3 regions of the Paenibacillus sp. tmac-D7 genome follow, and region 1 is predicted to be linked to each of the others. Evidence: riboswitches for the same ligand, from Rfam matches in the RefSeq annotation. Region 1 holds a riboswitch; each other region holds the start of a gene.

Region 1 (10,376 bases):
ATAATTGTCTAAATATTATAGTACAGTTCGGTGGGGTGCGGAACATGAACCTGGGCCATTCGGAGCTCAATACGAAGCATGAGCAAATTACGAAATACATCGAGTCGTTGAGTGTGGGCACGAAGCTGTCCGTACGGAAAATCGCTCAAGAACTGGATGTCAGCGAAGGAACCGCTTATCGGGCTATCAAGGAGGCGGAGAACAGCGGATTGGTCAGTACGAAACGCCGGATCGGCACGATCCGCGTAGAGAAGAAAGAGGAGCCCCACATCGATAAGCTGACGTTCGAAGAAATCGTCAATGTGGTGGAAGGGGTCGTGCTGGGCGGAGCGGCGGGCATCCAGAAGTCTTTGAACAAGTTCGTCATCGGCGCCATGCAGCTCGAAGCGATGCTTAAATATATTGAAGCCGGCAACCTGCTGATCGTCGGCAATCGTGTACAAGCCCATATGTGCGCGCTCGGTCAAGGCGCGGGGGTATTGATTACGGGCGGATTCGATACGACTCCGGAGGTCAAGAAGCTTGCCGACGATCTGGAACTGCCGATCATCGGTACGACTTTCGATACGTTCACCGTGGCGACGATGATTAACCGGGCGATCGAGGACCGGTTGATCAAGAAGCAAATTATGGTCGTCGAGGACATCATCCGCAAGGATTCCCCGGTCTATTCCTTGCGGCCGACCAATACGGTGGAAGAGATGCAGGAGCTGGTCGTGGAAACGACCCATACCCGTTATCCGGTCGTGGATGAAGAGATGAGACCGGTGGGCATGGTGACGACGAAAGATATCCTGGGGGCCAAGCCTTCCGAAACGATCGGCAATTTAATGACGCTCCATCCGCTTGTCATCAGCGCGCGAACGTCCGTCGCTTCCGCCGGTCATACGATGGTGTGGGAAGGCATTGAGCTGCTGCCGGTTATTGATGCAGAGCGGCGCATGATCGGCGTCATCAGCCGTAAAGATGTCATGAAAGCGATGCAATACATGCAGAAGCAGCCGCAAAATGCGGAAACGTATGAGGTACAAATTTGGTCCGGATTTGAAGAATTGCGCGACAAGGACGGCAAGCTGTTCTTCAAGGGGACGGTAACCCCGCAGATGACGAATTTTGAGGGCCTGGTCTCGGAAGGCGTCTTGTCGACCGTCATCATCAGGGCCGCTTACCGAACGGTACAGGAGCAGAAGAAGGGGGATTTGATCATCGACAGCTCCTCCAGTTATTTTCTGGTGCCTTTGCAAATTGACGATGTGATCGAAATCATACCGACGATCGTTGAGCTAAGCCGCAGATTTTGCAAAATGGATCTGGAAATAAGAAGCAATGGGATTCGAGTGGCGAGAACGATGGTAACGGCGCGCATTTTGTAAGGCCGCCGTCCCTGGAGTTTCATCGATAAGGAAGCACTGGCGATGCGCGAAGGCGCAATCGGCCGGTGCTTCTTTGGTTAAGACGCATACACCTTTCACGAATGTTATATAATAATGAATAAAAGTCTTGAACTGTTTCGAATACTGTTATATAATAAAACACATCAGATCAAAATATTATATGATAGTGGAGGGTTTTATGATGATGAAATCAACCCGGTTTCTAGAGACGCTCGAGCCCAAATGCTGTGAGAAGTGCGGACAATCGGTGGAGCAGCTTGCAGATTGTCACACGAACGTTTGCTTTCAATGCAATGAGTCGAACTTTTATCCGTTATCCCCGGTCAATACAAACAAACCGTTTCACACCGTTGTTTACGAATGAGGGAGGGTGCAGCCATCGCAGCCGTCCAAACAACAGAAGATCGCAACCCATGAAGCCAATACGGTTCGTGCGGGTGCGATCTTCTTTGTTGTTTTTGGGATCCCCCAAACGCAAACGAAATCGACAGCTTGGGTCATGCGGTATAGAAAAAGCCGGACTTTCCAAGAGATCGACTCTTGAAAAAGCCCGGCTAAAGCCATGATGGCGGTTTATACGACCGTATACCTTCGAATTACCTGCTGAAGCTCCTGCGCCGAAGCATGCAGCGCCTCGGCGGATGCATGAATTTCCTGCATGGTCGCAAGCTGCTCCTGCGACGATGAGGACACCTGCAGCGCATTGTCGGCGGATACGCGGGAAATGCTGACGATTTCGCCCATGGAGGCGGTCACCTGCTGCGTACCGGCCGACATTTGCTCCGCGGCCGCCGATACTTCTTGAATTTGATGGGCCACATGCTCGACCGCGCTCATGATCTGTTCGAACGCGTCACCGGTTTGCTTGATGACCTCTTGACCTCGTTTCGTTTCAAGTACGCCTTCGTTCATATGTACGGACGCATCCTTCGTTTGCCCTTGAATGTGTTGAATCAGCTCGCTAATTTGAGCGGCGGCCGTCTTCGTTTGTTCTGCCAGCTTCTTCACCTCGGAAGCGACCACCATAAACCCGGCCCCGTGTTCGCCGGCTCTAGCGGCTTCAATAGAGGCGTTAAGCGCCAGCAAATTCGTTTGGATGGCGACGTCCGTAATCAAGCTGCTGATGCTGCCGATTTCTTGCGATCGTGCGCCCAGCTCCTCAATGACCTTGGCGGAAGTGTCGACGTGCTTGTAAATATTTTCCATCTGCTTGACAGCCTTGCGGACAGCGTCGTTCCCTTTCTGCGCAAGCTGGGACGTTTGCGTTGCGGCTTCGGAGACACTGGAGGACGTCTCGGCGATCCGCTGTACGCCCTGAGCCATTTCTTCCATGGCTGTGGACGTTTCTTCCGCGCCCTTCAGCTGTGTATTCGCACCCTGGGCAACTTCCTGAATGGCATCCGTGATCCGATTGCTGGTCTCGGTCGACTGGGAAGCGCTTTGCGTCAGCGACTGGGCGGAGACCGCCACCCGTTCCGATACGGTAATGCTCGTCTGAATGGCGTTGCGGAACGCCTCGGTCATCTGATTGAACGAGTTGCCCACAATGGCAAGCTCGTCCCGGGTTTGAAGCTGTACCCGCGAGGTGAGATTACCGTTTGTCACTTCCGTGGCCGTTTGCTCCAACGCGGAGACGGCTCGTTTGACTGACAAATAAAAGCTGATAAAAATGTAGAGCAAAGCGAGCGGGATGAGCAGACCCAACAAGACGAACAGCGTGTTCTTCTGATGCAAGCCAGTCAGCCTCGTCTGCAGCAGATGCTCGTAAGCCTTCAGCTCGGTGTCGTAATGAGTTTGAGTTTGCTTGATGAGATTGGACAGGTCATCGAATACCGCTTTGGGAGTCTGATCTACTTGTTTAGGTATGATGATCTGATTGTTTATCCAGCGATTCAGTTGGAGTACGAGCTGGTTATGCTCCTGCCAAGCATCGAGAAGTTCGAAGCTCAGCATCTCGTTCTCCGTTCGGAGCGATTCAAGGTTGCCTTTAACGGTATCCATCGACGTGCGGATTTGGTCCAGCAGCGATGTCAGGGTTCGTTCTTCCGTGGTGAAAATCGGCGTCTTTGACCCCGCGTAATGAACGGCCAGAGCACGTGCTCGTCCGACGCGATCCATCAGAGTGGGAAATTGGCGGACTGTCGAGTCCATTAAATAATAGCTGTCCAGCTGGGAATCGAGCACGAGATGCGACGCATTGCCGATTTTCGTGATGATCGCCCGGGTATCCGTCAAGATGGCACCGTATTGGTCCAATGCATCTTGACCCGTGAGGCTGACGCCCCTTCCTTTCAGTTCCGACCATTTCGATTGAAGAGCTTTCCATTGTTCCGTCGAATTCAAGCTCTCGCCTAACCGGCCATCCAATTCGTTCAGCCCGGCCACGATTTGATTCAGGGCTTCCTCATTGGCGGCTAATTGGGACTTCAAATCTTTATCGCCGTGAATGGAACCGACAATCAATGCGCGGTGAACATCGACCGCGATCAGAAAGTCGTTTAACCGGCTCACGTACTCCAGACCGACCTGCTTTTGCTCGGTGAGAGCGATTTCTTTGGCGGACGCGGACAATTGCAAATACAAGAAGATGCTGAGCGGTACGAGCACAAGCAGTCCGATTAATAAAAACTTACTGGCATATTTGAAGCGGTTCATAAGCCCGATGCCGGGGGTGAAAATAATGAGGAACTTCTGACTGCGCTGAGTTCGATTGCCCTTTACCATGCTAATGCCCTCCTGATTGTTGATTGAATACATAAAAAAGAGACCAGCCATCACCGGTCTCCGCGCCAGGTACCAGAGCCGAGCGTTCGGAAGCTGGCTGGCATACGAAACTCCCGTTTCGTGAAGCCCCTGTAGCTTTGCGGCCTGCACTTTCGTACAGTGTGCCTTTTCGTGTCTTATTTCCTAGATCCAGTCGTTTATATGAGCTTATCATACTATTATGTAATAGAATTGTAAAGATTTGTAGAAAGTTGTTCCATAATGTAGAATGGAAGGGTTTTTCGTCTTAATGCTATCGCACTAGAGTCGGAGAGCGGCGGCCGGCTTTCGCCTCCGGTGCAGGTCCGGATTTGCGCAGCCTGGCCGCTTGGGACGCATCCTGCCGCTTTACTTCGCCTTAAAATGAACGACGGCGCTGTACGACAACTTGCCCGCATTGGGATCAAATACGGTGTGGTGCTGAACGGCAAATACGTCCAACATGAGCGCTTTGTTGTTTTCGATTTGCTGGTCGATTTGACGCTCCAGCGATTTCAAGTCGTACGCTTGAAAAAACTCCACCTTGTTTTCGATTCTTTCCAAACGGAACTCCACGGTAAATCCTCCTCGATCTCGGGTAGTATGCTGCTCTTATGATCACATCTTAACAGTATGCCGGGACGGATGCACGTACTTTCCGTTATCGGCTCCTCCCTCCGCGAACGCCTATCCCATCGCCTGCATAGGATGTAGGGCTTCACGAGTCAAGGCGGGAGGGTGGTTTCGAGTGGATATTCAACTGGTTCCTCTGCATGGCGTGTACCTCGCGTTTATCGTTTTCAGCATGGCGCTTCTTAATTATGAGACGCGACACGGCCATGATTTGCGTGGTCGGGATTTTGACGCTCGGCCTGCTGGCTACGGAAACCTTAAGCGTCTCCGTAGCCGGTATTTTTAACAGCTTTATTTATGCCACGAAGGAATTGATCGGCACCATTTTCATTATTTCCATCATCGTGGCGATGAGCAGGGTGTTGATCCAAACCGGCGTGAACGAGATGATGGTCGCGCCGCTGACCCGATTTTTGCGTACGCCGGCCTTAGCGTTCTGGGGGATCGGTCTGATTATGATGGTTCACCGAACTGTTCGGCAAACCGCCTTCCCCAAGGCTCGTACGGCATCGTCAACGACCTTGGCGTTGCGCTCGCTCACAATGTTCCGTTAAACGATGCGGTTGGTGCCCTCACGTTGGCCGTTACGGGTGCGATTACGGGTCTGGACGGCTCCGGGTTCTCCGGCATCTCGCTCGTTGGCTCGGTCGCGCAGCTGTTTGCAGGCGCAAGCGCCGCAGCTGCGGCCACCTTGACCGCGCTCGGGCAAGTGGCGGCCGTCTGGGTGGGCGGCGGAACCCTTATTCCGTGGGCGCTCATTCCGGCGGCGGCGATTTGCGGCGTGAGCCCCTTCGAGCTGGCGCGGCGCAATCTGAAGCCGGTGCTGATCGGCTTGGCGGTCACGACGATCGTGGCGATGTATCTGATGTGAGCAGGGAAACCGCGTTCCGGCAGCGAATAGATGAAGGTATATACTTGGGGATGAGGCTATGAATATAAAAAAAGAGCAGAGCTCTTCGTGAGCTCTGCATGTTTGCAGTCAAGCTATGAGATAATAAAATAATGGCCTAGAGGTATTCCCCTTATTTAATCACGCGACGTGCTGTTACGTAAGTCTTGTCCCAAATGCTGCCTTTAAAATTGGAAATGGTAACTCCCACGCCGACTTTATACGTATGAAGTATTTTTCCGTCGCCCATATAAATGCTGACGTGATTAATAACCCCGTCTCTGTTCGTATCCGAGAAGATTAAATCGCCCGGCTTCAACTTGCTTTTTGGAACATAGGTGCCAGCTTTAGCCTGGTCCCTGGACGAACGGGGAATGTTGATGCCGTTTCGTTTAAATACATATTGCGTGAACGAGGAGCAGTCAAAGGCTTTGGTATTTCCGGCTTTAGCTCCGAATTGATAACGTGTCCCGAGATATTGTTTACCCGTTGAGATCACTTTGTCCGCTACGGAAGCATTGCTTGCGACGGCCGCTTGAGCCGACTGAGGCGCCAAGAACATGCTGCCCGAAAAAAACAGGGAGAGGCTAAGGCTGACTCCCACCAAGGTTTTACCGAGACGGTTTTTCTTCGTGTTGTTCATCTCTTATTTCCTCCCTTTAGGTTGTTGTTTGGATACGGCTTGTCCGCAAGAACAACGATACCATATCTTAAACTTCCATGAATTACCGGCGGTCGGAGCGAAGCCCTTCGCGCCTGGGATGAGCCGCTACTATTAAAATTTCATTAGAAAAGTTTAATGAAAAATTTCTTGACATCGATAAATCTCAATAGCAGGGGGAGCTAAGCATGGTTTCAAGCCAAAATGACTTGCAGGAAGGGAGTCCGGGGAATTTGGCCCAAACGCAGCTAACGGATACGAATCAAGTCTTTGCCGGCATTAGAGGATGGCTGAGCCTGCCGGCTGTAGGCCTTGTTTATTCGTTGGCGGCAACGCTTGTCAGTTTGTTTATGAGTGACTCGAATGCTGCGGTCAGCAAGCCGCTTTATTACTTTTCTTATACGTTAAGCCTGCTGTCGATTCCTGTATATCTGATCCTCATTGCGAAATGGTGGAAGAGAAGCCGGACGCTCCCAAACTTAATGAAGGCTTATTATCTCGTAAATATAGGGGCTAGCTTGATGATCGCTATGTATTTGTACGCCGTTCAAAAGGAAAGCATCGATGAGATGAAGCTGGCAGCGAATACCGGCTTGACGGTAATCGTATCGTGGATCTGGATGATGTATTTTCATATATCCAAACGGGTAAAAGCTACTTTTACCGAGTAACGGTTTGATGAACGGAATTCAAGCCGTTAGAATCGTTTTCCCGCAAATGGGGTATACTCGTCGTAAACGTTGCAGCCGCGGCCGCCTCGGGCATTCGCTGGGGCGGAGCCGGATGCGCACTTTGCACCTTTGTGGGGGCCTTCTGCTGGAGCGCCTGATTTAACAAAATGTTTACATAGTTCACGTATGCGGTTAACATCCGTCTTCTATCCTATACCTATAGACTGAAGTACTCTCAGGAGGCGGATCTCATTGAAACATTGGCTTAAGAAATACGCTGCTCACCTCATGCTGCTGATCCTTCTGAGCTTGACCGCTATCCCGTTTGAAGCGATTGCGGGAAGCATCGGGCCTGCCGCGGCATTCCGGAACGAAGTCTTGCGTACGTCTACCGGGGAAGCGCCGCTCGTATCCGTAATGGAAGCAAAAGACCTCCCCGGTCAGCTCGTCACCGTACAAGGGGTCGTCGTGAAGAATCAGGTGCGAATCCGCGGCGGGAAGCGGTCGGTCCATATTCAAGACGAAACCGGAGGCATTCACATCTATGATTATCGGGGTCCCGATGCGAAGGCGGGGAATCGGATTCAGGTGACGGGCGTGGTTGGCGACCGCCAAGGCCTTCTGGAGATTCGTCCGACAACCGCCCCGATTCAGGTGCTGCAAAAGAATAAGTCCGTACCTGCACCGAGCTCACTGCAAATGGCCGATTTGAATCATGCCGGACGAGCGGAAGCGTTGAAAGGACAGCTGGTAAAGCTGCCCGGACAAATGAAGGAGCTTCCTGCCGGGCCCACGGATGGCGTTTACCGCATTCCGGTCGCGGATGAAGCAGGGAACGTCATTACGCTGGTTGCGATGGAGGGTCTGCTTGATCTTCATGAGATTCGAGTTGGGGGCACCTATGAAATTACAGGCATTTTGAGTCAATACGAAACGTACGAAATCATTCCGCAGAGCCCTGCAGATCTGGTTGCGATAAATCCGAACAAATAGAACGACCTATTCAATGCCGGCTGCTGCTTCAAGCCGGCCTTATTTGTTTTTCTCAAGGAAGCTTCCTATAATGAAAGAATCACACGTTTACTAACTTTAGAAACAGAAGGCGGAATGAAGCAATGTTAACGGTTACCGGATATGAAGTGGAATTGATCAAGGACCCTTATGGAATATTAGCGGGCAAGCGGTACGAGTTCGTCCTGGATATCGAGGTGCCCGAGGATGACGAATTGTACTCCGAACAGGGCCTGTATATTCGGGTCATTTATAAAGTCGAAGAAGACAGCAGCGGAATTGTCAAATACGAAATTTTCGAGCGAACGACGGAACGTTATCTGGAGTTTGAGATGGAAGACGATGAGATTGCGCTCGTGGATGCGTTTTGTAAAGAGCATTTGGCGCAAGCGGCGGAGTAGGATAAGGGAATGCCGACAGGCTCTCCCGAATCCCAAACCCGTTCGACCGTTTACAGGGCCTCTTCTTCGTTCGGATACCCCTGCATGCAAAAAGACTGCCTCTCGGGTAGTCTTTTTGCATAGGAAATTACGCTTCTATCGACTTATTAATCAGAACAGGGAGTTGTCTCGTGCCTTGTACCATATCCGAATTGCAAAATGGACAGACGGGACTTTTTTCAAACGTGAAGTTTTGTCTCATCCAACCGGTGCAGCTCTCTTCGCCGCACAGCCAGATGGATGTTTCCTCAATGGGGACCGGATCCGGTTTCCTGTACAATTGACGGCCTCCTCCTCGGCATCATGTTTGCCAGTGCATTTCTTACATGATATGCAGCTTATGGAGTGTTAGACCGAAAACTTGTCCGCGAGGAGCCAGGTGCCCATTAAGCTTACGAAGTGCTTATCCTTTACGGGGCAGGGGTTGGACGGACCTGTTGAAACAAGTTGATCGTGAACAGGATAACGCCGATGACGACCAACAGTGAACTCACGATCGTGATGGGCAGGAATGCCATATTTTCGGTCGTAATTTGCAAAGCGATGCTGATCTGCATGATCGGGAGGCCGATATTGTGGAGCCAGAAGTGTGTTTTGGCTAATTTGGTTTGCCCCGCACCCGGATAGAAATGATAGATAAGACCGAATAAAGCCATCGAGACCCAGCCGAGCAAGTTAAAGTGAGCGTGAACCGAGGTCAGCCTGAAATCGTGAATGATGCCCATCACCATACCGAGCAGGACCCCCACCGTAAAATAAATCGCTGCCAGCTTCAAGTAACGTTGTGCCACTAAAATCCCTCCATTTTCCATAGTCGTACTTTTCTCAGTATATGAGCCTTTCGTCATTTCAAGAAGTTACACGTGCCATATGCATCGCCCATTCATTGCTCGGTGCATGCCCTTTTTTCGAGGGTTAGAAGACGTCATTGTTCCGTATAATCTATGAAACTATTACCAAATGAATGGAAATGTATAGTTGTCCTCCGGCTTCATCTATGCGACATACTTTATATGAAGTGGGTTCAAGTTAATCTACTTGTATCGGCTAAAAATATGGAGGTGAGCAAAGTTGCCGCTAAACAATATTGTAGTAAACGGGGGGTTCGAAACCGGGTCGCTGGTCCCTTGGCTATCGCTGAACGCGTCTATTAACAGCGCTAACAGCCATTCCGGGTTCTTCAGTGCGCAACTGAATGGAGGAGGCTTAAACTCGTTCATCATCCAATTCGTTCCGATCACGGCGGGGGATAATCTGGAGCTGTTGTTTTCGTTGGCCAAACTTGGCGCCCTGCCGAACCCGATCGTCAGTACCTCGGTTTCATACTATGACGCGTTATTTAACTTTCTGGGGACCGGTTTGATTGTGAACAACATCTCCTCCCGTCTTCCGGATGCGGCGACGGACGATACTTGGCTCGAAGTGTACAATGTGACGACTCCGGCACCTGCAGGCACGACGCAAGCGTTGATCGCGATTAATGCGCTACCGCAAGCCGGAACGGCTGACGTACTGGTAGACGATGTCGAGGCTCTGGTGGTCACAGGTGCAGGGGGAGCGACAGGAGCGACGGGCGTAACGGGAGCAACGGGGGCAACGGGAGCAACAGGACCTACAGGTGTAGTAACACAAATTTTAAACCAGCAGTTTACAGATATTGTTCCGTTTGATGTCCAAAATAACGTAACTCTAACGGTTTAAACCCGTAACTTTAGAGTCTTACACCCTTATTCTCACGATTGCGTAATTTCTCATTGATTTACGTCGTTGTCGCTCGTTGTCGCCCTTGACATGGAGCCTCCAGCGGGCATGATTTTTCGCGATAGGGCGATGCGGATAACACATGCATCGCGAGGCTAACAAGCCTATCATGCCCGCCCCTCCATGTAAAGGGCTTTATCCATCATACCTTAATCACAAGCGGTTTTACGGCTT
Region 2 (10,376 bases), on a different contig from region 1:
CCCGAACTCGCTGGAGACGGTGCACGGATTCGTGGAAGACAACATGAAGGATGCGAAGGCCCATGACAAGTTTCAATTTTTCCGCCACGGTTACTTCAATGTCGATTCGAAGCACTCGGACGCAAACAAGCTCGTGTTCAACCGGATCGTCTCGCTGAAAAGTTCCTTCGATGTGAAGGGCAAATAATTTTTAACAAAACTTAATGCGTTGTTCCCCTTTCTGCGAAAGGGTTCCGGGCGTTCTTATGGAAGGTAAACAAGCAGGGATCTTCACCAATCATTCCATGAAACGGGAGAGTGGATTGCATGTTTATTCAGAGCATTTCCGCCTTTGAACAAGAATGGAAGCACGAGAGCGCCTCAACCTTGAAAATATTCCGTGCGCTGACGGACGCCTCGCTTGCACAGGAAGTAGCTCCGGGACACCGCAAGCTCGGTGAACTCGCCTGGCACATCGTGACGACGCTCCAGGAGATGATGTCGAGAACCGGCCTGAAGTTCGAATCACCGGACGAACACACGCCCCAGCCTTCGTCCGCCCAGGCGATCGCCGACGCTTACGAGCGGGCGAGCCAAGCGCTGCTTGAAGCGGTGCTCGGGCAATGGACAGACGCCTCGCTGCAGGAGCAGGTCAATCTGTACGGCGAACCGTGGCCGAACGGGGTGACGCTGCACATTCTCGTCAACCACGAGGTGCATCACCGCGCGCAGATGACCGTCCTGATGCGTCAAGCCGGCTTGAAGGTGCCAGGCGTTTACGGGCCTGCGAAGGAAGAATGGCAGCCGGCTGCGCAGTAAGCCGTGCTTCCGGGTAAGGAAAACTTGCAAATCACCAAAAAAACCAGCGCCGTTCCTCGGGAATCGGCGCTGGTTTTTTTGGTGAGTCAACGGCAGTACACCGCACGCGTCGCAAGAAAGCGGCGGGCATGGGCTTTCGCCCTTGCAAGCGGTGCCGTCCCGACGCAGCCGAGACACGGCCCGCTGCGCCGTCCTTCTCAGGAGACGCCCGCATCTCCGGGCCGCCGCCGGCGCATGCGGTTCGCTTCGCGAACCGCCAGCCATCCGGCTAAAGCCAGCGACAGCACGCCGTACCACAGCACCATCTGCCGCAGCCCGATCGTGTCGAGCAGCAGGCCGGTGCTGAGCAGCACGGCTTGAAACATGACGCGGTCGAGCATACTGCGGAACGAGAAGAAGCGGCCGTGGTACGCTTGGGGGACGTCCCGTTGAAACAACGTCGCAGCCGCAGGAAAGAAGCCGCCCACCGCGAAGCCGAATACACCGAAAGCGAGCAGCGACCACAGCTTCACATGCGCGAATACAAGCAGCAGCTCGGCTCCGGCGACGAACAGCGCGAACAGGAACAACCGGCTAAGAAGCGAACCTTTCCGGGCGAAGCGTTTCACCAGAAAGCCGGTGAGAATGATGCTGGTGCCTTCAACGGCGTACAGCCAGCTTTTGACCCCGGGATCGTGCTGCAGCTCGCTGATATTGATGACCATCAGGTTGAAGCCGCCGATAAACACCGTCGGGATGATCGTCAGCAGCAGCACCGTCAAGACCGTCGGCTGCGTGCGCAGCAGCGGTACGATCGCTTTAAAACCGCGCTCGGCCGGACCTTCCGCCCGTTCGTCCATGGCTTCAGCCTCCCGCTTCCCTGGACCCGCCGGAATCCCGTACTCCGCCGCTGCCGGCGTGTCCCGCTCGCGCACCTGCAGGAAGAAGGTAGAGACGAGCAGCAGCGCATATGCGGCCATCGCCAGCATGTACAGTCCATACAACGACATGACCGACAGCAGAAGTCCTGCCAGTGTCGTGCCCAGAATACGCGCCAGTGTGCCGGCATTCATATGCACGCCGTTCAGCGCCAGCAGATCCCGATCCGTCACGATCAGCGGAATAACGGACTGCAGCGCGGGGAAATAAAACGCCGCCGAGGCCTGCAGCGACACGAAGAACACGACCATCCAGCCGATCGAATCCTGCTGCAGGGCGATGAACATGAAGCAGACGCTGAGCATGCGGCCTGCACTTGCGTACAGCAGCACCCGTTTCTTCGAGACGGTATCGATCACCCGACCGGCCAGAGGGCCGAACGCGACGCCCGCCAGCAGCCCTGCAATCAAGATCAACGATTTCACAAAATCCGAAGGCACCCGCTGCTGCATAAACTCGAGATTGGCAATAATCGACATCCATAAGCCGAGTCCTGCGATAAATTCCCCTGTGAGCACGATCCATACGTTCCGGTTTCTCCACATGATATGTTCATCCGCCCTTCCATGACTGCCCGACCGCAAGTCTGTACGTCCTAGGGTACCATAAACTCCGCTCCGCAAAAAAGCCCCGACCCGCCGTTTACGCCAGGTAGGGACTTCCTTGTCAAAAGGGACGCTTTGAAGAACGCTTCATGTCGCTATGAATTTTCTCTGTCGCCACGACCTGCTCCTCCGCCAGCCGCTTCACGACGGCATTGCGCTCTGCTAATAAGCGGCGCATGTACCGCTCCAGAAACCATGCGTCCGCCAACCAACCGAGCGGGCCGCAAGGCGACGTATAGTCGAACGTATCCGTCATCCGCGTCCCCTCCGCCTCGGGCATAAACGTATGCTCGTGGTAAAATCGCGCAAACGCCCCCTTCACCATCTCGTCGACGAACCGGTGCGGCTTGTCCATCTCTGTAATCTTAGCCGTCAATTGCTGACGCACGCCGAAGTGGACGGCCTCCCACGTCACGGTTTCGCCGAGCTCGATCAAACCGCTCGTCCTCCCGCCGATTGCCCGTTCTTGCGACCCCGACATAGACAGCATATGAACGTCGATGCTGCGGGCCAAATCGAAGCAAAGCTCCGGTGGGGCTTCGATAAACAATTCCATCCGAATGACCGGCATTCCCCTTGCCACCTCTTTTCCTTTCTTACCCGGCGTAAGGCGGAAGCCTGAAGGCGGCGATCCAGACGCACACCCGGCCCTCGTCTCCCCCGCGCCGGCTCGCGATAACGAAACGCCCTCCTCCTGACCGATCGGCCGACGGAAGAGGGCGCTTGCTCATTTCATATATTTAGACTCGACTTTTTTGCCAAGCAGCCACATGAGACCGAACACGCCCAAAATAAGCGCGATTTTCCAAGGCTGCTTAAGAACGTCGGCCAAGTCGTTGCCCGCCAGCGAAACCAGAAAAATCATGACCCCTTTACCTAAAGCGGTCGCCGTGAAGAACGTATGGAATGGCATCCGCGATAACGCCGACACGACGGTGACGACAGCCGACGGCGTAAACGGGAAACAGGCAAGCAAGAACACCGAGCAAAAGCCGTGCTTCTCCAGCCAATGAATCAACTGGCCCGTTCTCGGCAGCTTCCGTTCCAACAGCCCGCGCAGCCGGCCTCCGAACGTCCGCACGACAGCAAATACACAGGACGCTCCGCCTACAACCCCAATCCACGAAAGCAGCACCCCTTCGCCCAATCCGTAAGCGTTGACATTGGCAATCAAGATCGCGACGAGCGGCAGCACCGGGAAAAACGACTCGACAAGCGGCGCCAGGATGCCCGGAATCGGACCGAGCGCCTCGTACTGCTTCAACCACCCCTGAATATCTTCCCATGTCAGCGCGGATATCGCTTGCGTCCACTCCATGCCCGTTACACGACCACCTTCTGCTTGTACTACTTTACAATATAGCCGAAATTCGCGCCGAATCAAAGAGGCGGGATGTTGCCCGGAGAGGGCGTCACGTCAGGGTCAGCCGCCGGATCAACTCGGTCCAGGCGGTCTTCCGGCTTATGAGAGTACGCCTGCCGTAAACCGCCGTTCGCCGCCCCGAATACAGGCTTGGCACGAATGCCGCGCACGGAGCGACTGCTCTGCCGCGTGAATCAGAGCTTCTCCGCGCTGAAGGCGAAGCCGCATGCGGTAGCGCCTGCCATGGGCGGTCCGGACACGCCTTCAGCATGCGCCAGACTCCCTTCCCGGGCACCCGCTCAGCTCGGCCGGTCCTGCAAACGCAGCTGCTGCGAAGCGAATTCGCGGTACAGCGGGTGCGAGGCGAACAGCTCGTCGTGCGTCCCGACGCCGGTGACCGTCCCCTTCTCGACAAAAACGATTCGATCGGCGTCAATGACCGTAGACAGCCGATGCGCGATCACGAGCGTCGTTCGGCCCCGCATCAAATTGTGCAACGCCTGCTGCACCACGATCTCCGACTTGCTGTCGAGGCTCGACGTCGCTTCGTCGAGCATCAAAATTTGCGGGTCGCGCAGCAGCGCGCGAGCGATCGCGATACGCTGGCGCTGGCCCCCCGACAGCTTGAGGCCGCGCTCCCCGACCTCCGTCTCGTAGCCGCCGGGCAGCTGGCCGATAAACTCGTCGGCATACGCCATCTGCGCTGCCCGGTCGAGCTCCTCCGGCGTCACTTCCCGATCCAGCCCGTAGCTTATATTCTCGCGAATCGTTCCCTCCACAAGCGGACTCTCTTGCGAGACGTACCCGATCCGGCTGCGCCACGAAGGCAGCGCGTACCGATCGATCGGAACCTCGCCCAGCTTAATCGTCCCCCCAGTCGGGCTGTAGAATCGCTCCAGCAGCGAGAACAGCGTCGTCTTGCCGCTCCCGCTCGGACCTACGATGGCTGTAACCTTGCCTGGCTCCGCCGTGAACGTCACCTGTTTAAGCACAGCTTCGCCGCCCTTGTAAGCGAATGACACGCCTTCCAGCACGATCGGCAGGTCGGCTCTTTCAAGCGGAAGCCCCAAGACGGACTCCTCTTCCGCCTCAAGCGTCTCGATGATGCGTTCGGTCGCCCCTTTCGCCTTCTGGAACTGTGTGAAAAACTGCGTAATCTGCGTCGTAGGCAGCACGATTTGGAACAAATACAGCAGGAAGGCCACCAGCGCTCCCGCCGTCAGCGCGCCGGACGATACCCGAAGGCCGCCGTAACCGATGATCAGCACGAACATCAGCATCATGACAAAGGACATGACCGGCGCGATCCCGGCCTGCACCTTACCTTCGCGGATGCCGTAACGGAGCAGCTTCAATATGCCGCTGCTCCCGTTCTCAAACTCCCGCGTTTCCGCGTTAGAGGCTTTCACCAAGCGAATTTCCGACAGCACACGGGTCAGTACGGACGTGAAATCGGCCGTCTCATCCTGCAGCCCTTTGGAAATTTTGTACATTTGCCGGCCCAGCGGCACCAGGACGGCGGAAGCGAGCGGAAGCGCGATGAGCAGGAGCAGCGTCATTTTCCAATCCAGATAGAACAGCATCACGAGCGAGCCGACAATGGAGATGATGCCCGTGAAAAAGTTGGCCGAGTGCTCGGTGATCAGCCCCTTCAATACCCCGGTGTCGTTGGTCATGCGGCTGATCGTTTCGCCCGTCTGGTGTTCGTCGTAGTAGGAAACAGGCAGCTTGAGCAGCTTCTGCCACAACCGGTGCCGCAGATTGGAGACGATTTGCTGGCCGATCCGGCTGAGCAAATACGTGGAAATGCCGGCTGTAACCGCCTGCGCGATGAAAGCGAGACCGATGCCGGCCATTTGCACGGCATTCAGGTTCGCGAGCGAGAAGTTATCGACTACATGCTTCGTCAGCAGGGGAATCACGAGTCCCGAGAGCGTCGTGACGAGATTGAGCGAAAGCGCCAGCGCGAGCAGCGTCTTGGACGGCTTCGTCTGTAGAATAAGCCGGACGAACGGTTTCCAGCCGGCTGTCGATGGAGAGGTTTCTTGTGTCATATAAAGGAAATTCCTCCTTCAGATCGGGTGCTGAATGGTGCGGCGCTCTTAGTTCGCCCGATGCTTCCAGTGTACCAGTGCGGCGTGAACGATATATGAACAAGGCGTGCCGTCTGTCCGGCAATCGGCAGCAGACTGTGCGCGGGCGCGGGTGGGTAAATGCTACTCCCCAGCATGCCATACTCGCGGTCGAAACACAAAACTCACGAACGTGCTTCTGCTTGTCCCTGATTCTAATCTTATATTGCCATCCGCCCCTAAATGTCCCATACTAGAGTTACTTATGAAATTAAAGTGGAGGTGCTGCTTTATGCAAATAGACGTCTACTCCGATATGGTGTGCCCTTGGTGCCGGATCGGCAAGCAAAACTTAAAGGACGCTTTGGCCGCATGGTCCGGCGGCAAGGAAGCGACGATTCGCGTCCGCTCGTTCCAGCTTGATCCGTCGCTGCCGCCCGAAGGACTTCCCTTCCACGACGCGATGGGCAAAAAGATGGGCGGTCCCGCCGGGGTAGCGCAGGTGACGGAGCGCGTCACGCAAGCGGGCGCGGCGGTGGGCGTCACCTTCCGCTTCGATCGGGTGACCCGGATGCCCAGCACGCTGCTGGCGCATCGGCTCGTCGCGCTGCTGCCGGAGGATCGGCAAGCTGCGCTCGTAGACGGGATCATGAAGGCCTACTTCGAGGATGGCCAGGATATCGCGCAGCTGGAGGTGCTGCTGGCTATCGCCGCAGCCCAGGGACATGCCGCCGAAACGCTGCGCAGCCGCCTGGAGCAAGGCGAAGGCGCCGAGCGGGTGAACGCCGATCAGGAAGAAGCGGCTCGCATCGGCGTTACCGGCGTTCCCTTCTTCGTGTTCGATAACAAGTACGCGCTCTCCGGCGCTTATCCCGCTGAGCAAATGATCAAGGTGATGGAGCAAATCGTCTCCGAAGCACAAGGCTAAGCCGTTAGCCAGGCGCAGCCGTAAAACAAAAAAGCAGCCGTCGTTCCCGAAGGGAGGCTGCTTTTTTCCGTTATGAAAATCAAATCCCTTGTTCTGGCCGGCGATGCGCTAGCCCAAAATTTTGGAGATCGCTTCGCCTACCCGATCTTTCTGAAACGGCTTCACGATAAAATCCCTCGCCCCTGCTTGAATGGCCTGCAGAACCATCCCTTGCTGCCCCATTGCCGAGCACATGATGATTTTGGCGCCAGCGTCTATGCTCTTAATGTTCTTAACGGCTTCGATCCCGTCCATATCGGGCATTGTAATATCCATCGTCACCAGATCCGGGCGAAACTTCTCATAAGCCGCAATGGCTTCTATGCCGTTCTGCGCTTCGGCCACCACCTGGTGCCCGAACTCGGTTATCATCTGCTTCAGCATCATGCGCATGAAAGCTGCGTCATCCACGATCATAATGTTAGCCATCCGTTGTCTGCTCCTTCGAAATTAAAATGAACTGCCGATCAACAGCAGCCGGCAATCATGAGCGTAGGGTTGTCGGCTAATGAAACTTCTTGTCCCGTCGTCAGGTAGCGAACGACCGGCCGCTGCATATGATCGGTGATTTTCGTCACGATCGCGTTATCGCCGGTTTGCATCCGAATTTTCGTTCCTGGCGGGTACGAGGGAACGGCTCTTACGAAAGCCTTGACCACATCCGCGTTATAGTTGATGCTGCTCGTAGCCATGATGCGTTCCATCGCATCGTGAGGAGCCGCATCCTGCACCGAGATCAGGTTCTCGTACAGATTGCACACGCCGCAAATTTGCGCATACTCGTGAAAGGTTGCCCCGGAGATGCCGCGCGGGTATCCATGGCCGTCGAGGGTTTCATGATGTTGATACGCAATATGCGCCGACAGCAGACTGAATTCGCGAATGCCGCGGATCAGGTTGAAGCCGGCCTCGGGATGCCCCGTCTCTTGTTGCGCCGTCACTTTGCCGATATCGTGAAGCAAACAGCCTACCGCCAAATCGCGAAGCATCAGGTCGTTGTAACCGAGCGCCTTGCCGACCTGGAGCGCCAGCAAAGCCACGTTGACGGCATGAGCGTAAGGCTTCAGCTCTTCCGCAAGCGTTCTCGAAGGCACCGGGATGACGACCGGCCGGCTTTGAACTTCTCTGATCAGACGGCTGACGCCTGTCAGCACATTTCGGATGGGAAAAGCTTTTTTCGCCTTGACGGCGGCATAAGCCTCCTGCACGTTGTCGATGACATCCATCCAGGTGGGCATGTCCATCATTTCTTCCAAGGTGATCCCCTTGGACTCGGCGTCCTCAATGATCAATTGCTTGATGCCGACCTGGATCAGCTTCTCCAGATACCTCGGATGAATGGTGTTGTTGGCCGCAAGCAGCATGCGCCGCTTGTTGTCGTATACGGGCTGAGCCAGCATCATGGCTTGTTCGTTGTATTCGGTAATCGGGATAAATCTCATCAAGCTCACTTCCCTTTTCATCAAAGTCGATTGGTTTGTCCGATGCGCCGCCGTTGAAGTTCCTTACCGCTGCTCCTCGTTACTCGACCTTCAAAAAAGAAACTACCTCAGCCAAATATCAGGTAGTTTGTCGCGATCTAGCCTCGATGGCAGCCCAGCCGTCATAGCTTCCGCATTAGACCTGTGGCTTTGCGTCCTTATCTTTCAATAAGTTTGCCTTTACATAGGTTGTTAGAACTAATTTCCATATAAACTCTTAGCTCAGCATAGCACATACGAACTAATATTGTAAATAATGATCACTTTTTGTCGAACAAAAAAACCGCCCGAAGCGTCGGACGGTCCTGCCGTATAAAACTTATGCGTTCGCACTTTTGGTTTTTCTGCCTGGAGCCACGAATTATGTTGCGTTTCTGGCAATCGCCGGGTCAGGTATACTGCACCAAGTGGCTTACCATTTGGTCGACGAGGCTCTCGTGCACAGCGGCGTTGTTCATCAGCGGTTGGCGGGTGCGGATGAAGAAGCAGTTTTTCTTCGGGCGGTCCCGGTTCAGGCTCCGCCAGTGATGCTCCAGCTCCGCGCAGCGATCCTCCGAATCGGCAATATCGACCAGGAACACCACATGGTCGCTGTCAAGCTCGGACAGCTCCTGCACCGAAGCGACATCGAGAAAGCTCATGTTCCGGACAAGTGCCGGTGGCGTCACCTGCAGATCGTCGTAGAACAAATCTTTCATCTTCCGCATCTGCATGCCGAATACGCGAAACCCCAGACCCGAAGCGTTGACAAGCAGCACCGACTCGTCCCCGAGCCGTTTGCGCACCAGATAACGCGCATTCTCCGTCTTCACTTCGAAATAGGACAGCCAACGCTCGGCTACCGTCGATATGTCGAGCGCCCGGCTAATATCGAGCAGGCGTTCTTTCCAGGAATAACGCTTCCAGTCGAGCATGACGACCGGAGCGATGCGGGACAAGGCGCGATACACATCATCCGTTACCGGCGGGATGAAGATGAGCTCCGGTGCCTCCACCGCTACCTTGCGCAGTCCCTCCTCCGGAGCTTCCCACCACCCGCGTTCCAGAACGAGATGGGGAGTAATGCCGAGCACGGATAGATCTCCGAGGAAGATCGGCGCCAGACAGGCGATCTTCCTTCTCGCCGACAACGCATATTCGGTCGGAGACATCCCCATATGCTTCTTGAACAACCGGCTGAAATAGTACTCGTCCGGATACCCGACCGAATGCGCCACATCAAGGATCGGCAGCGAGGAATCCGCGAGCAGCGACAAGGACATGTCGAGCCTGATTTTCGTCATGTATTTGTGCGGACTCAGCCCTGTATGGCGGCGGAACGCCTGATAAAACCGGCTCGATCCGACCCCCGACAAACGCGCGATCTCCTCCATATCGAAAGGATTGTTATACCGCTCCACCATATACTGACGTGTCTGCTCGACGTAATCCAGCAGCTCCGCCTCCGGCTGTTTCGGCTTTTGAATTGTCGTCATGTAGGCCGCGGCTAATCCGTACAGATGCGATTGCAGCTGATAATAATGAGCCGCGTCGTCGCCGGAGTCTCCGATGAAATCTTGAATCCAGCTCCGAACTTGAGGAATGCGGAGGCGGATCAGCTCCAGACGTTCCGTGAATATCGGCAGCGGTGAAGCCGGTAAGACGTGGAGCTTCTTCGGCACGCATTGGAAGCGGATGACGACCAGAGCGGCCGTATGATTGGCCGACAAGTTATCGAACGTGCATGCGCTGCCCGGAGGAATGAGGAACAAATCGCCGCCGAGCACGTTGCCCGAAAGCCGCTGACCGCGAGCGCGCAGCGTGACGCGAATCTTATCCTGCTGTACGAAGCCGAAGGCGTATTCGTCCCCTGTCGAGACATCCGCTTGCGAACGGCATGGGATTTTCAACTCTTCCGTGCTCATATATTCGAACAAAAGCTGGTGCAGTTGGGTGCTGTCGTACAACATTCTGCATTCACATCCTTCCGCGTACATAGAAAATAGTAGTGATAATAAAAATCATTGTCAACAAGCTGCTAAATGTTACCTGGAGGGGCAGAAGACATGGATCACGATCGGCACGACAGTTCGGAGCGATCCCTGGCCCCTCGGCCTCGGGCAGGCAAGGAACGCTTCTGCCCCGCTTACGGCTCCCTATGTGTTATGATTGATCATACCTACGCTCGAACAA
Region 3 (10,376 bases), on a different contig from region 1:
AAAACGAAGGAAGAGATGCTGAAAATGCGTAAAGCGGGTGCCATTCTATCAGCATGTCATAAAGAGATCGCAAAAATGATTCGTCCGGGAATAACAACACTCGCGATTAACGATTTTGCCGAGAAGTTCATTACGGATCATGGAGCGGAACAAGTGACGAAGGGGTTCAAAGGGTATCCCTTCGCTACCTGCGCTTCGGTTAATGACGTTATTGCGCACGGATTTCCGAATACAGAACCTCTTCAGGAAGGCGATATTGTCAAAATGGACATCGTCTGCCGTTACGACGGGTGGTGCGCCGATACGTGCCAAACGTACGCCGTCGGGAACCTTTCGCCGCAAGCGGCACGGCTGGTGCAGGTCGCGCGGGAATGTCTGGAGCTCGCCATTCCTCAAGCCGTCGTCGGCAACAGGATCGGGGATGTAGTTCATGTCATTCAACAGCATGCGGAACGAGCAGGCTACTCGATTGTCCGCGATCTGGTCGCCCATGGGATCGGACGGTCGATGCACGAGGAGCCTTCCTTTCCGCATGCGGGGAAGCCGGGACGCGGCTTTCGACTGCAAGAAGGCATGGTGTTCACCATCGAACCGATGGTGAACGCCGGTAAGCTGGAAATGTTCATTGATTTCGACGGGTGGACGGCACGTACGGTGGACGGCAGTTTATCGGCGCAATTCGAGCATACGATTGCCGTTACGAAAGACGGACCGTGGGTGTTAACGGAGTAAGGAGAAAGAGAGAAAATTCGGAAACTAAAAGAGCCCGCCGGCACGATCCAATCGCAGCTGCGGGCCCTTCTTCGTTTGTTAGGACGATGGGGAACAGTTATCCTTACGACGTTCGTTTGTCTCTTCGTCGTTGTCATTTGCGGCTACACCGGTTGTCGTTACGGTTGCCGTCGCATCGGTCTTCACATCATTAATGCCTTCGTTGTTGTAAAGGTAAATTTCTTCCGTTTGATCCTGCTCATTGGCCATCCGTATCACCTCCGCCCTAGTGTTCCGCGGGGGGACGAGCCTTATGCGCCGGATGTAATGGACTTTACGTCCCCGAGAGGACTCGAACCTCTATCGGTCCTTTAGGAGAGGACTGCTCTATCCTGTTGAGCTACGGGGACTTGAAACAAAGTTATTATAACATACCGAAGGGCATGGAGGGAATCCAGACAAAGACATCCGCATGAAAAAAATATAAACCATGCGCTTGCAGGGTTTTGTAAAGCTCGATTCGTCTAAGTAAACAGGAGAGGAGGGGGAGAACAATTACGGAAGAAGCTTGGATTGCGCGCTTGATGGCGGGCGACCGGGAAGCGTTCCGCGAGCTTGTCGACCGTTACGGCCGTTATTTGTTTCAAGCGGTGTACGGCGTGCTCCATTCGGTGAAAGACGCCGAAGACGTGACGCAGGAAGCGCTGATCAACATCTTTGCGGCTCTCCCCCAATACCGGCATCAAGGATTTAAATCATGGATTACACGCATAGCGGTCAATAAGGCGATCGATTATAAGCGATCGAAGGAACGCAAGAAGGAGCAGCTAACCTCCGATTGGGAGGAGCTTGAGCCGGTTGCGGCCAGAGTGGGCCCGAATACCGTCGAAGATACGTTGCTCGAACGGGAGAAGCGGGAGAGGGTGCGCAATTATGTGGACCAGCTGCCGGAGCATTACCGGGACGTCGTGTACGCCTTTTATATTGAGGAAAAATCGTATCAACAAATTGCACAGGAACAGCAGATTGCGTTAAAAACCGTAGAATCGAAGCTGTACCGGGCCAAACAATATTTGCGCAAAGCATGGAAGGAGGAGGATCGGGGATGATCCACATTTCGGAGGAAGCATGGCTGCTCTATATCAACGATGAGCTGTCAGCCGATGAGCGGGACCGCTGCGAGGATCATATGAAGGCATGCGACCACTGTTTGGAGCTTTATATGACCTGCCTGGACAAGGCCGCCGAGCGTCTGCCGCAGCCGGATATGCACACCTTGACGGAAATAACGATGCTGCGGTGGGACGAGCATCTTGAGCAGCAGGCGGATCGTTCACATGGACACGACGCTCATTTGCATCATAGCGCATACCGGCGAGCATGGACGCGGCACCCGATCTTCCATTATGCGGTGGCCGCGGCGGTTACGCTCTTATTGATGGGCTCGGGGGTGTTTCAAATTTTCACCCAGCAGGTGAATGCGCTGGATCCGAAATCGCATGCGGAGGCGGATTCCGTAACGTACCGTTCATTCAGCGACCAGCTGATGGACAAAACGATCGGGATGCTCGATGCCATTCAACCGAAACAAGAAGAGAGAGGGAAACGTGATGAATAGACATAAAAACCCTACCGTAGCATTCATGTTGTCTCTGATTCCGGGTCTAGGTCACTTGTACATGGGCCGCGCATTGAAAGGCGTTCTATTCGGTGGGGCCTTCTTGGGATCGTTGGTCATGACTTTATTCCTGCTATCGGAAAATATAGAAGAAGTGGCAGTCGCCACGCTGATCATTGCCTTTCTGATTTGGTTCGGCAGCCTCTTCGATATTGTGCGTACGATTGCTGCAGGACCGCCCTACCCGGCTCATGCCGAATGGGGATCCCCTAATCATGCCGGCAGCCGTTCCTATGGCCCTGAGCAAGCTTCTGAGCGGCCGTATGGGCCTGAAGCTATGCCGCGACACATGGAGCGGGAGCGGCCTTCGGAAGGGGAACCACCGCGATATGGCAGCGTGCCGCCGCAATATCCGTCCGGCAGCGTAAGCGATCGTCACTTTACGATACTTCTATCCTTCCTTCCGGGACTCGGACACTTCCAGCTCGGGCTGATGCAGCGCGGTCTCGCGTTCCTGGCGTTGTTCTTCGGTCTGGGGGTTGTAACGGTTTTTTTAACCGCGGTGACGAATCAGGATGATTTCCTGGTCCTGCTGGGCGGGCTGCCGATTATTTGGCTCTATGGGTTATTCGACTGCGTCCAGCAGTTACACCGGAAGCAGCGGGGCGAGACGCTGGTTGATCGGACGATATTCGAGGATTTTCAGGACGGCCGCGAATCGGGCAAGAAAAACAAAACGATTGCGATGCTGCTGTCCATGTTTCCGGGAGCGGGACATATGTACCTTGGCCTGCAAAAACGGGGATTGCAGCTGATGGCGGCTTTTCTGTTCAGCGTTTATTTTATGGATGCGCTCCGGTTGTCGTTATTTTTGTTCTTGATTCCGATTCTATGGTTTTACAGCTTCTTCGACGCGCTGCAGCAGATCTCGAAATCCGGCAGGGAGCCGTTGACGGATGCACCCATCGTGGATTGGCTCGTCCACCGGCAGCGTTGGATCGGAATCGGATTGCTTGGTCTGGGTTTGTATTATTTGCTGGATCAGGTGCTGTTGAATATGCTTGATCTTTGGCTGCCGAGAGAAGTACGGTCGCGGGTGTTGAACTGGTACCATACCTATTTTCAAACCTTTATCGTTTCGGTACTGCTGATTGGCGGGGGGATACGCCTATTATGGGGCGGCAAGAAAGGGAAGCGGGGGGAGTAGATTGAGAAAATGGCGCGTAGGCACGTTGTCGATGGGGCTCACGCTGATCGGCTTCGGAGTCCTCCTGTTCTTATCGCAATGGCAGGGACTTGGCGCATTCACCAGCTTCATCCGCTGGTGGCCGATTGTCCTTGTGCTGCTTGGCCTGGAGATCCTCGCGTATGTGTTCATCGCCAAGAAAGAGAGCGAGGTCATCCGGTATGATTGGATGAGCGTCCTGTTCGTCGGGGTGTTGTTCGCCGGCTGTTTCATGTTTACGATGCTGACCGGTCTCGGGGTGACGGATGAAGTACGCAAACTCGTAGGCGAAGTCGAGGTCACGGCGGATTTGCCCGAACTGCAGGAACCGGTAAATCCGGCCATCCAAAAGCTGGTCGTGCAAACATCCGGCGAACCGGTTCGCATCGACAAAACGGCGGAGCGTTCCATGCACCTGTTCGGCACTTACCGAACCCGCGTACAGGAAGGAGACCGTCCGACGGTCGACAAGGAGCAATTCTACACGGTGCGAACGGTTGGCGACACGATGTATGTGCAGGTGAAGCGTCCTCCGGTCTACCGCGGCCTGAATTCGGTCTACCCGGAGATGTCTGTTACGTTAGTGCTACCGCAGGACGTGCAGGTTGAAGTGCAGGGCCCGCATAACGAATCGAACCCTGGCTAAGAGTCGAAAATATCGAATAATCCCCTTCGGGCCGCTATGTATGAAATAGAGCGGCACGAAGGGGATATTGTTTAGGACCCTGGCCTTAAGGAACCAGAACGGGAGGCTTCCGGTGATGGGTGCCCTGTTCATAAGCGTAGGCCAGTTTAATCAAGGTTGCTTCATCGAAGGCACGGCCCAAAAATTCGATGCCGACCCCCAAGCCATCCGTCGTATAACCGGCCGGTACAGTGATAGCCGGGAAGCCGGAGAACGGGCTAACAAAATAGACTGAAGGGGAGAGAGAGGGAAAACAACGGGAGAAGAGAGGGATATCGGAATTTGGGCATAAAAAAATTGCGGTTTACGCCGCAATTCGTAGTTCATATAGGATGGTCGAGACGACAGGATTTGAACCTGCGACCTCTTGGTCCCGAACCAAGCGCTCTACCAAGCTGAGCCACGTCTCGAACTTCTGAAACGATTATATTTTAGCATGGGTAAATAGGCGTTGTAAAGGGAATTAGGTTACGTCTTCCCCCTTAATCTGCGGAAAAATTGGGTGAGCATGGAACTGCATTCTTCCTGCAGAACGCCTTGAATCACGTCGACGCGATGGTTAAATCTATCTTCCTGCAGCAGGTTCATCAGCGTCCCCGCGCAGCCGGCCTTCGGGTCCGGGGATGCGTAAATCACTTGCGGAATTCGCGCCTGGACGATCGCTCCGGCGCACATCGGACACGGCTCAAGGGTCACATAAAGCCGGCATTCCAGCAACCGCCAGGCGTCCAGCTGTTCGCTCGCTTGTTTAATCGCGATCAGTTCGGCGTGGGCAAGCGGATCTTTGGCCGTTTCCCGGACGTTATGACCGCGGCCGATAATGTCGCTGCCGCGAACAATGACCGCTCCGATCGGCACTTCGCGGCTCGCTTCGGCTTTCCGCGCTTCTTCGATTGCCGCCCGCATAAAATACTCGTGTTCTTCTATGGCTATCAATCGTTACACCTCATTCATCATTAGTCATTCGTCGATTGCGGGTAAGAAAAACGAACAAGCATTCTTACTCACATACTGTGGATAAGTATGTGGATAAATAGGATTAATTTCTTATCCCCATTGTAGGTAAATCGCGCTTGTAGGGCAAGTCCGGGTGTGGATATATAAGTTATCCACAGAACGGTTAACATGTGAATAATTTTTTTACGGAAAAGCGCTGTTAATTTTTTGTGAAAAGTGTGAATTTTCTTGAAGGGAATTTAGGAAACACCTATAATGAGATCAAGATGTGGGCATATGTACCCAAGTTCGGTGATGTGAAGTTTAGTTAAATAGTCGTTATCATTCGTTTTTTTGACAAACTTGTCGAAAGGCAAGGACGCAAAGCTTAGGGTCTAAGGTCTTCTTTATTGTGGATGACGACAGCCTGGCCGCCGATTGGGCGCACCGGTGAACAGACTGTAGTCTCGCATGTTGAGATGCAGCTTATTTTTTACCGAAGACATGAGAGCGAAAGGTGGTAACGAAGGTGATGAAGTCCGTTACGAGTGAAAAAATATCCTACGAGTTTACCCACGAAACGTATAGAAGCCCAAGCGGAATTCTGCTGAACAGCCGGGTGGCGGTGGAGAAGCGGGATTTCGTTTCGACCGGCATTTTGACTTATGCCGAGGGAGATATTCTTGAAGTTGAGATTTCGGAATACAAGGCGTTCGAGCTTGGGGATACGGTTAAATTAACGGTCTATTCACCCGGCGGAATCTATACGTTTCAATCGACGGTCGTGGCTAAAGATCAAGGAGCGCTGATGGTTATCAACCCCCCTCAGAATCGGAACCGGTTCGCCGAGAAGCGGGAGAACCCGCGGGTCGACGTCAAACATGACGGACACCTGCTCTCGATCCGCGAACCGAATGCGGAGATCCAATTGTTGAAGGAGCATGTCGCGCTGGAGGTTCGAAATATTAGCATCAGCGGGCTCGGGTTTATTTTGCCGAGCGATATTGAGTTAAGCAAGCATGCTATGGCCGACGTTCGGCTGGACCTGGGCTTCGAGATGCCGTGCCAAGTCGAGATCATACGGTTGGATCCGGGAGAAACCGTAATCTATTACGGAGCGCGTTACATCGACATGCCAACGGACAAAGCCAATGCGCTGCGGGCGTTTGTGTTGAAAAAGCAAGTGGAAAACCATTTCAGTTCGAAACGGGACGATTTTAACAAACGTATATTCAAATAGAGGCCGGCAATGCCACGGACTTCTTGCAGGGCGCTCGCATATGCTGATCGTAAGGCAAGGATTCTCGTCGGATCGGCTGGGGCCCCCAGCGCCCGAGACCTTCCGAAATGTCCGCAGGGTGGTGAGCACGGTGGCTTTTGTTATGAAATATGAGATCATTCCACGCTATTTGACGGGGCCGAGCCAGCGGCGTCCGAAGACGGCGTTAGCCCGCTGCCGGTTTATGGTGGCCCACGATACGGGAAATCCGGGGTCAACGGCCGCAGCGAATGTGTCTTATTTTGAAAATACCCGCAATGAAATGTCATCTTCCGCGCATCTGTTTGTGGACGATAAACAGATCATCGAGTGCATACCGTTCCTGACCGGACCGGCTGAGATTGCCTATCACGTCGTGTACAACGTAACGACCGATAACGCGCGTTACGGCGACGACGCCAACGACGCGGCGGGCGCGGTGGAGCTTTGTTACGGAGGCAGGATCAGCTTGACGGAATCTTACAAGCGGTACGTATGGGTGCTTGCGTATGCTTGTTACCGGTACGGACTAAACCCGGCTACCGATATCGTCGGGCACTATATGCTGGATCCGGCAAGGAGAAGCGATCCGCAGGAGCCGCTGCGGCTGCTCGGCAAGACGTTCCAGAGCTTCGTTCAGGACGTTGTGAACGAGTACCGGGCCAGCCTTGTGACGGAACCCGCGCCGGAACCGCAGACACGAATTAGCGCGGAGGATGCGAACAAGATCATCGGCTTTCTATCAGCCTCCTATTTCACAGCGGAAGATCAGGCGGCCAAGGCGGAGTTCCACAGGCTGGCCAATGAGCTTCGCCGTATTTCGGGGCAGCCGCCGCAGTAACGCGCCCGTCACCATGCCCTCTTTCCGAATGGAAGGAGGGTTTTTCCCATAGGGAGATGACACGGGGCCTACTTTTGGGATATAATATAATGTCAGGATTTGAAATTCCGTTCAGAGCATAAGGAGCTGTTTATATATGAGTCTTTCTTGTGGAATCGTCGGTTTGCCGAATGTCGGTAAATCTACGTTGTTTAACGCCATTACACAGGCCGGTGCGGAGTCGGCTAACTATCCGTTCTGCACGATCGATCCGAATGTCGGCGTAGTGGAGGTGCCGGATGAGCGCTTGACCCGCTTGGCGGAAATCGTCGTGCCGAATCGCATCGTGCCTACGGCGTTCGAATTCGTCGATATTGCCGGATTGGTCAAGGGCGCAAGCCAAGGCGAGGGACTCGGCAATAAGTTCCTTGCCCACATCCGCGAGGTGGACGCCATCGTGCATGTCGTACGCTGTTTCCAAGACGAGAACATTACGCACGTTTCCGGAACGGTCGACCCGATCAGCGATATCGAGACGATCAACCTGGAACTGATTTTGGCGGACGTGGATTCGGTGGACAAAAGAATCGATCGCTCCCGGAAGAACATGAAGGGCGGCGACAAAAAATATGCGCAGGAAGTCGAGTGTCTCGAACGCATTAAGGAGGCGCTCTACAACGATAAACCGGCGCGCAGCGTCGAGCTGAGTGATGAGGAGCGCTTGCTGATCCGCGACCTGCACCTGCTGACGATGAAGCCGGTGTTGTATGCGGCGAATGTCAGTGAGGCGGAGGTTGCGGACACGGACGGCAATCCGTATGTGCAGAAAGTGCGCGAATACGCGGCGCTCGAAGGCGCGGAAGTGGTTCCGATCAGCGCGAAGGTGGAATCGGAGATCGCTGAGCTGGAAGGCGAGGACAAGCAGATGTTTCTGGAGGAGCTGGGCCTTGCCGAATCCGGGTTGAACCGGTTGATCCGTGCCGCTTACAGGCTGCTCGGGCTGTACACATATTTTACGGCAGGGGTACAGGAAGTTCGCGCATGGACGATCCGCAAAGGAATGAAAGCGCCGCAGGCGGCAGGCGTAATCCATACCGATTTCGAACGCGGCTTTATCCGCGCTGAGGTTGTCGGTTACGATGATCTGATTGGTTCGGGCTCGATGAATGCTGCAAAGGAAAAAGGTTTGCTGCGCCTCGAGGGCAAAGAATATGTCGTTCAAGACGGCGACGTCATGCACTTCCGTTTCAACGTTTAGCTAGGCTAAGAGACGGTCCAAGTGCCTGCAGCCTTGGCGCGAGGAAGCGGGAAGATCAGCGGTGGTCGGCATGAAGAAGACGCCTGCTCGGAGCAATGGGTGTTGAAGGACAGGATGGTCGCTTAGTAAGGAAAAACGGGTTACGGAAAGAAAGGATGGATGACGAATGCTGGATCGGTTACAAGCTTTGGCTGACCGTTACGATAAGTTAAGCGAGTTGTTGTGCGACCCGGATGTCGCGTCGGATTCCAAGAAGCTTCGCGAGTATTCCAAGGAGCAGTCGGATCTGCAAGAGACGTATGAAGCTTATACAGAGTATAAGAGCGTTATGGAACAATATGAGGCGGCGCGGGCGATGCAGAACGAGAAGCTCGACGACGAGATGAAAGAGCTCGTCAAGATGGAGCTGGAAGAGCTGTCCGCGCGCAAGGACGAGCTGGAAGAGCGGATCAAAGTGTTGATGATGCCGAAGGATCCGAACGACGATAAGAACGTAATCGTAGAAATCCGCGGCGCGGCCGGCGGCGATGAAGCGGCTTTGTTCGCAGCCGATTTGTATCGGATGTATACCAAATTCGCGGACGCGCAAGGCTGGCGGACGGAAGTGCTGGATGTGAACATGAACGATCTCGGCGGGTTCAAAGAGATTATTTTCCTCGTGAACGGGAAGGGCGCTTACAGCAAACTGAAGTTCGAGAGCGGCGCACACCGGGTACAGCGCATACCGGCAACAGAGTCCGGTGGACGCATTCATACGTCGACGTCGACGGTTGCAGTGATGCCGGAGATGGAAGATTTCGACATCGAGATTCACGATAACGACATTCGCGTCGATACGTTCTGTTCGAGCGGAGCGGGCGGACAATCCGTCAATACGACGAAGTCGGCCGTTCGCGTCACGCATATCCCTACGGGCATCGTAGCGACCTGCCAGGACGGCAAGTCGCAAAACTCGAACAAAGAGAAGGCGCTGCAAGTGCTGCGCGCCCGTATCTATGACAAGATGCAGCAGGAAGAGATGGAGAAGTACGGCGCGGAGCGGAAAAGCAAGGTCGGCACCGGCGACCGTTCGGAGCGGATTCGCACGTACAACTTCCCGCAAAGCCGCGTGACCGATCATCGGATCGGCTTGACGCTGCACCGGCTGGACGCCGTATTGAACGGCGATATGGAAGAGATCGTTTCGGCGCTTACGATTGCGGCGCAAACGGATCAGATGGAAAAAGGAGAGTACGCCGGTGCTTGAGGAACGGCGTTTGACGATACGTGAAGCCTACTCGGAGGCTTCTTCTTTTTTGCGGCGGCACGGGGTGCGGGATCCGGAAGCGAACGCTGAACGTCTGCTTGAGCATGTGCTCGGGGAAAGCCGCAGCGGTATGCTGCTCCGATGGGGAGAAAAGTTCCCCGTGGAACAATTAGGAAATTGGAAGGCGCTTCTGGAGCGGAAAGCGGCCGGCGAACCGGTGCAATATATAATCGGGGAGCAGGAGTTTTATGGGCATGCTTTCGAAGTAACGCCTGCGGTGCTCATTCCGCGACCGGAGACGGAACTGCTCGTCGAGGAGGTGCTGCGTCTCGGACGGTTGCTTTGGAGTGCGGAGGCCGTGGATAGCGGGACAGGCTTGTTGAGGCATGCAGACGGGGCAGAGGAGCGAGAGGCCGTCCGCCACCGACCGACCGTATGCGATATCGGGACGGGAAGCGGAGCCATTGCCTTGACTTTAGCCGCAACTTGCGCCGACTGGCGTGTGCTGGCATCCGATCTGTCGGCGGAGGCGCTTGCCGTTGCCCGGAGCAATGCGCTTCGTCTCGGCGTCGGCGAAAGAGTTACGTTCGCCGAAGGAGATCTATTGCGTCCGTGGATC

The links. A riboswitch is a leader RNA that binds a small molecule or an ion and turns the genes downstream of it on or off. The one in region 1 is predicted to bind cyclic di-GMP.
Region 2: another riboswitch for cyclic di-GMP. It lies ahead of FKP33_RS10050 (HD-GYP domain-containing protein); the one in region 1 lies ahead of FKP33_RS04935 (methyl-accepting chemotaxis protein).
Region 3: another riboswitch for cyclic di-GMP. It lies ahead of FKP33_RS25030 (PilZ domain-containing protein); the one in region 1 lies ahead of FKP33_RS04935 (methyl-accepting chemotaxis protein).

Annotation. Positions count from the first base shown of each region.
Region 1 is NZ_VIDW01000004.1:197,848-208,223, reverse strand. It holds gene FKP33_RS04945 (DRTGG domain-containing protein) at 45-1,373, shown strand; gene yhfH (protein YhfH) at 1,576-1,758, shown strand; gene FKP33_RS04935 (methyl-accepting chemotaxis protein) at 1,968-4,118, opposite strand; cyclic di-GMP riboswitch class I at 4,204-4,294, opposite strand; gene FKP33_RS04930 (YrzA family protein) at 4,506-4,712, opposite strand; partial or broken gene FKP33_RS04925 (hypothetical protein) at 4,885-5,640, shown strand; gene FKP33_RS04920 (C40 family peptidase) at 5,792-6,301, opposite strand; gene FKP33_RS04915 (DUF2569 family protein) at 6,508-6,990, shown strand; gene FKP33_RS04910 (hypothetical protein) at 7,243-7,983, shown strand; gene FKP33_RS04905 (DUF6509 family protein) at 8,106-8,402, shown strand; gene FKP33_RS04900 (cold-shock protein) at 8,530-8,721, opposite strand; gene FKP33_RS04895 (cytochrome-c oxidase) at 8,852-9,232, opposite strand; gene FKP33_RS04890 (NTTRR-F1 domain) at 9,513-10,142, shown strand; gene FKP33_RS04885 (IS3 family transposase) at 10,345-10,376, opposite strand, start outside.
Region 2 is NZ_VIDW01000011.1:14,170-24,545, forward strand. It holds gene FKP33_RS10005 (glutamine--tRNA ligase/YqeY domain fusion protein) at 1-187, shown strand, start outside; gene FKP33_RS10010 (DinB family protein) at 307-798, shown strand; gene FKP33_RS10020 (MFS transporter) at 996-2,261, opposite strand; gene FKP33_RS10025 (SRPBCC family protein) at 2,383-2,892, opposite strand; gene FKP33_RS10030 (TVP38/TMEM64 family protein) at 3,049-3,639, opposite strand; gene FKP33_RS27075 (hypothetical protein) at 3,702-3,854, opposite strand; gene FKP33_RS10035 (ABC transporter ATP-binding protein) at 3,984-5,738, opposite strand; gene FKP33_RS10040 (DsbA family oxidoreductase) at 6,049-6,684, shown strand; gene FKP33_RS10045 (response regulator) at 6,793-7,152, opposite strand; gene FKP33_RS10050 (HD-GYP domain-containing protein) at 7,191-8,165, opposite strand; cyclic di-GMP riboswitch class I at 8,311-8,393, opposite strand; gene FKP33_RS10055 (AraC family transcriptional regulator) at 8,594-10,153, opposite strand.
Region 3 is NZ_VIDW01000066.1:1,657-12,032, reverse strand. It holds gene map (type I methionyl aminopeptidase) at 1-732, shown strand, start outside; gene FKP33_RS27360 (hypothetical protein) at 811-981, opposite strand; tRNA gene FKP33_RS25070 (tRNA-Arg) at 1,049-1,121, opposite strand; gene FKP33_RS25065 (RNA polymerase sigma factor) at 1,296-1,820, shown strand; gene FKP33_RS25060 (anti-sigma factor) at 1,817-2,329, shown strand; gene FKP33_RS25055 (hypothetical protein) at 2,322-3,536, shown strand; gene FKP33_RS25050 (LiaI-LiaF-like domain-containing protein) at 3,538-4,200, shown strand; partial or broken gene FKP33_RS25045 (amidase family protein) at 4,286-4,459, opposite strand; tRNA gene FKP33_RS25040 (tRNA-Pro) at 4,573-4,649, opposite strand; gene tadA (tRNA adenosine(34) deaminase TadA) at 4,708-5,175, opposite strand; cyclic di-GMP riboswitch class I at 5,522-5,614, shown strand; gene FKP33_RS25030 (PilZ domain-containing protein) at 5,708-6,415, shown strand; gene FKP33_RS25025 (peptidoglycan recognition protein family protein) at 6,558-7,274, shown strand; gene ychF (redox-regulated ATPase YchF) at 7,411-8,511, shown strand; gene prfA (peptide chain release factor 1) at 8,678-9,757, shown strand; gene prmC (peptide chain release factor N(5)-glutamine methyltransferase) at 9,750-10,376, shown strand, end outside.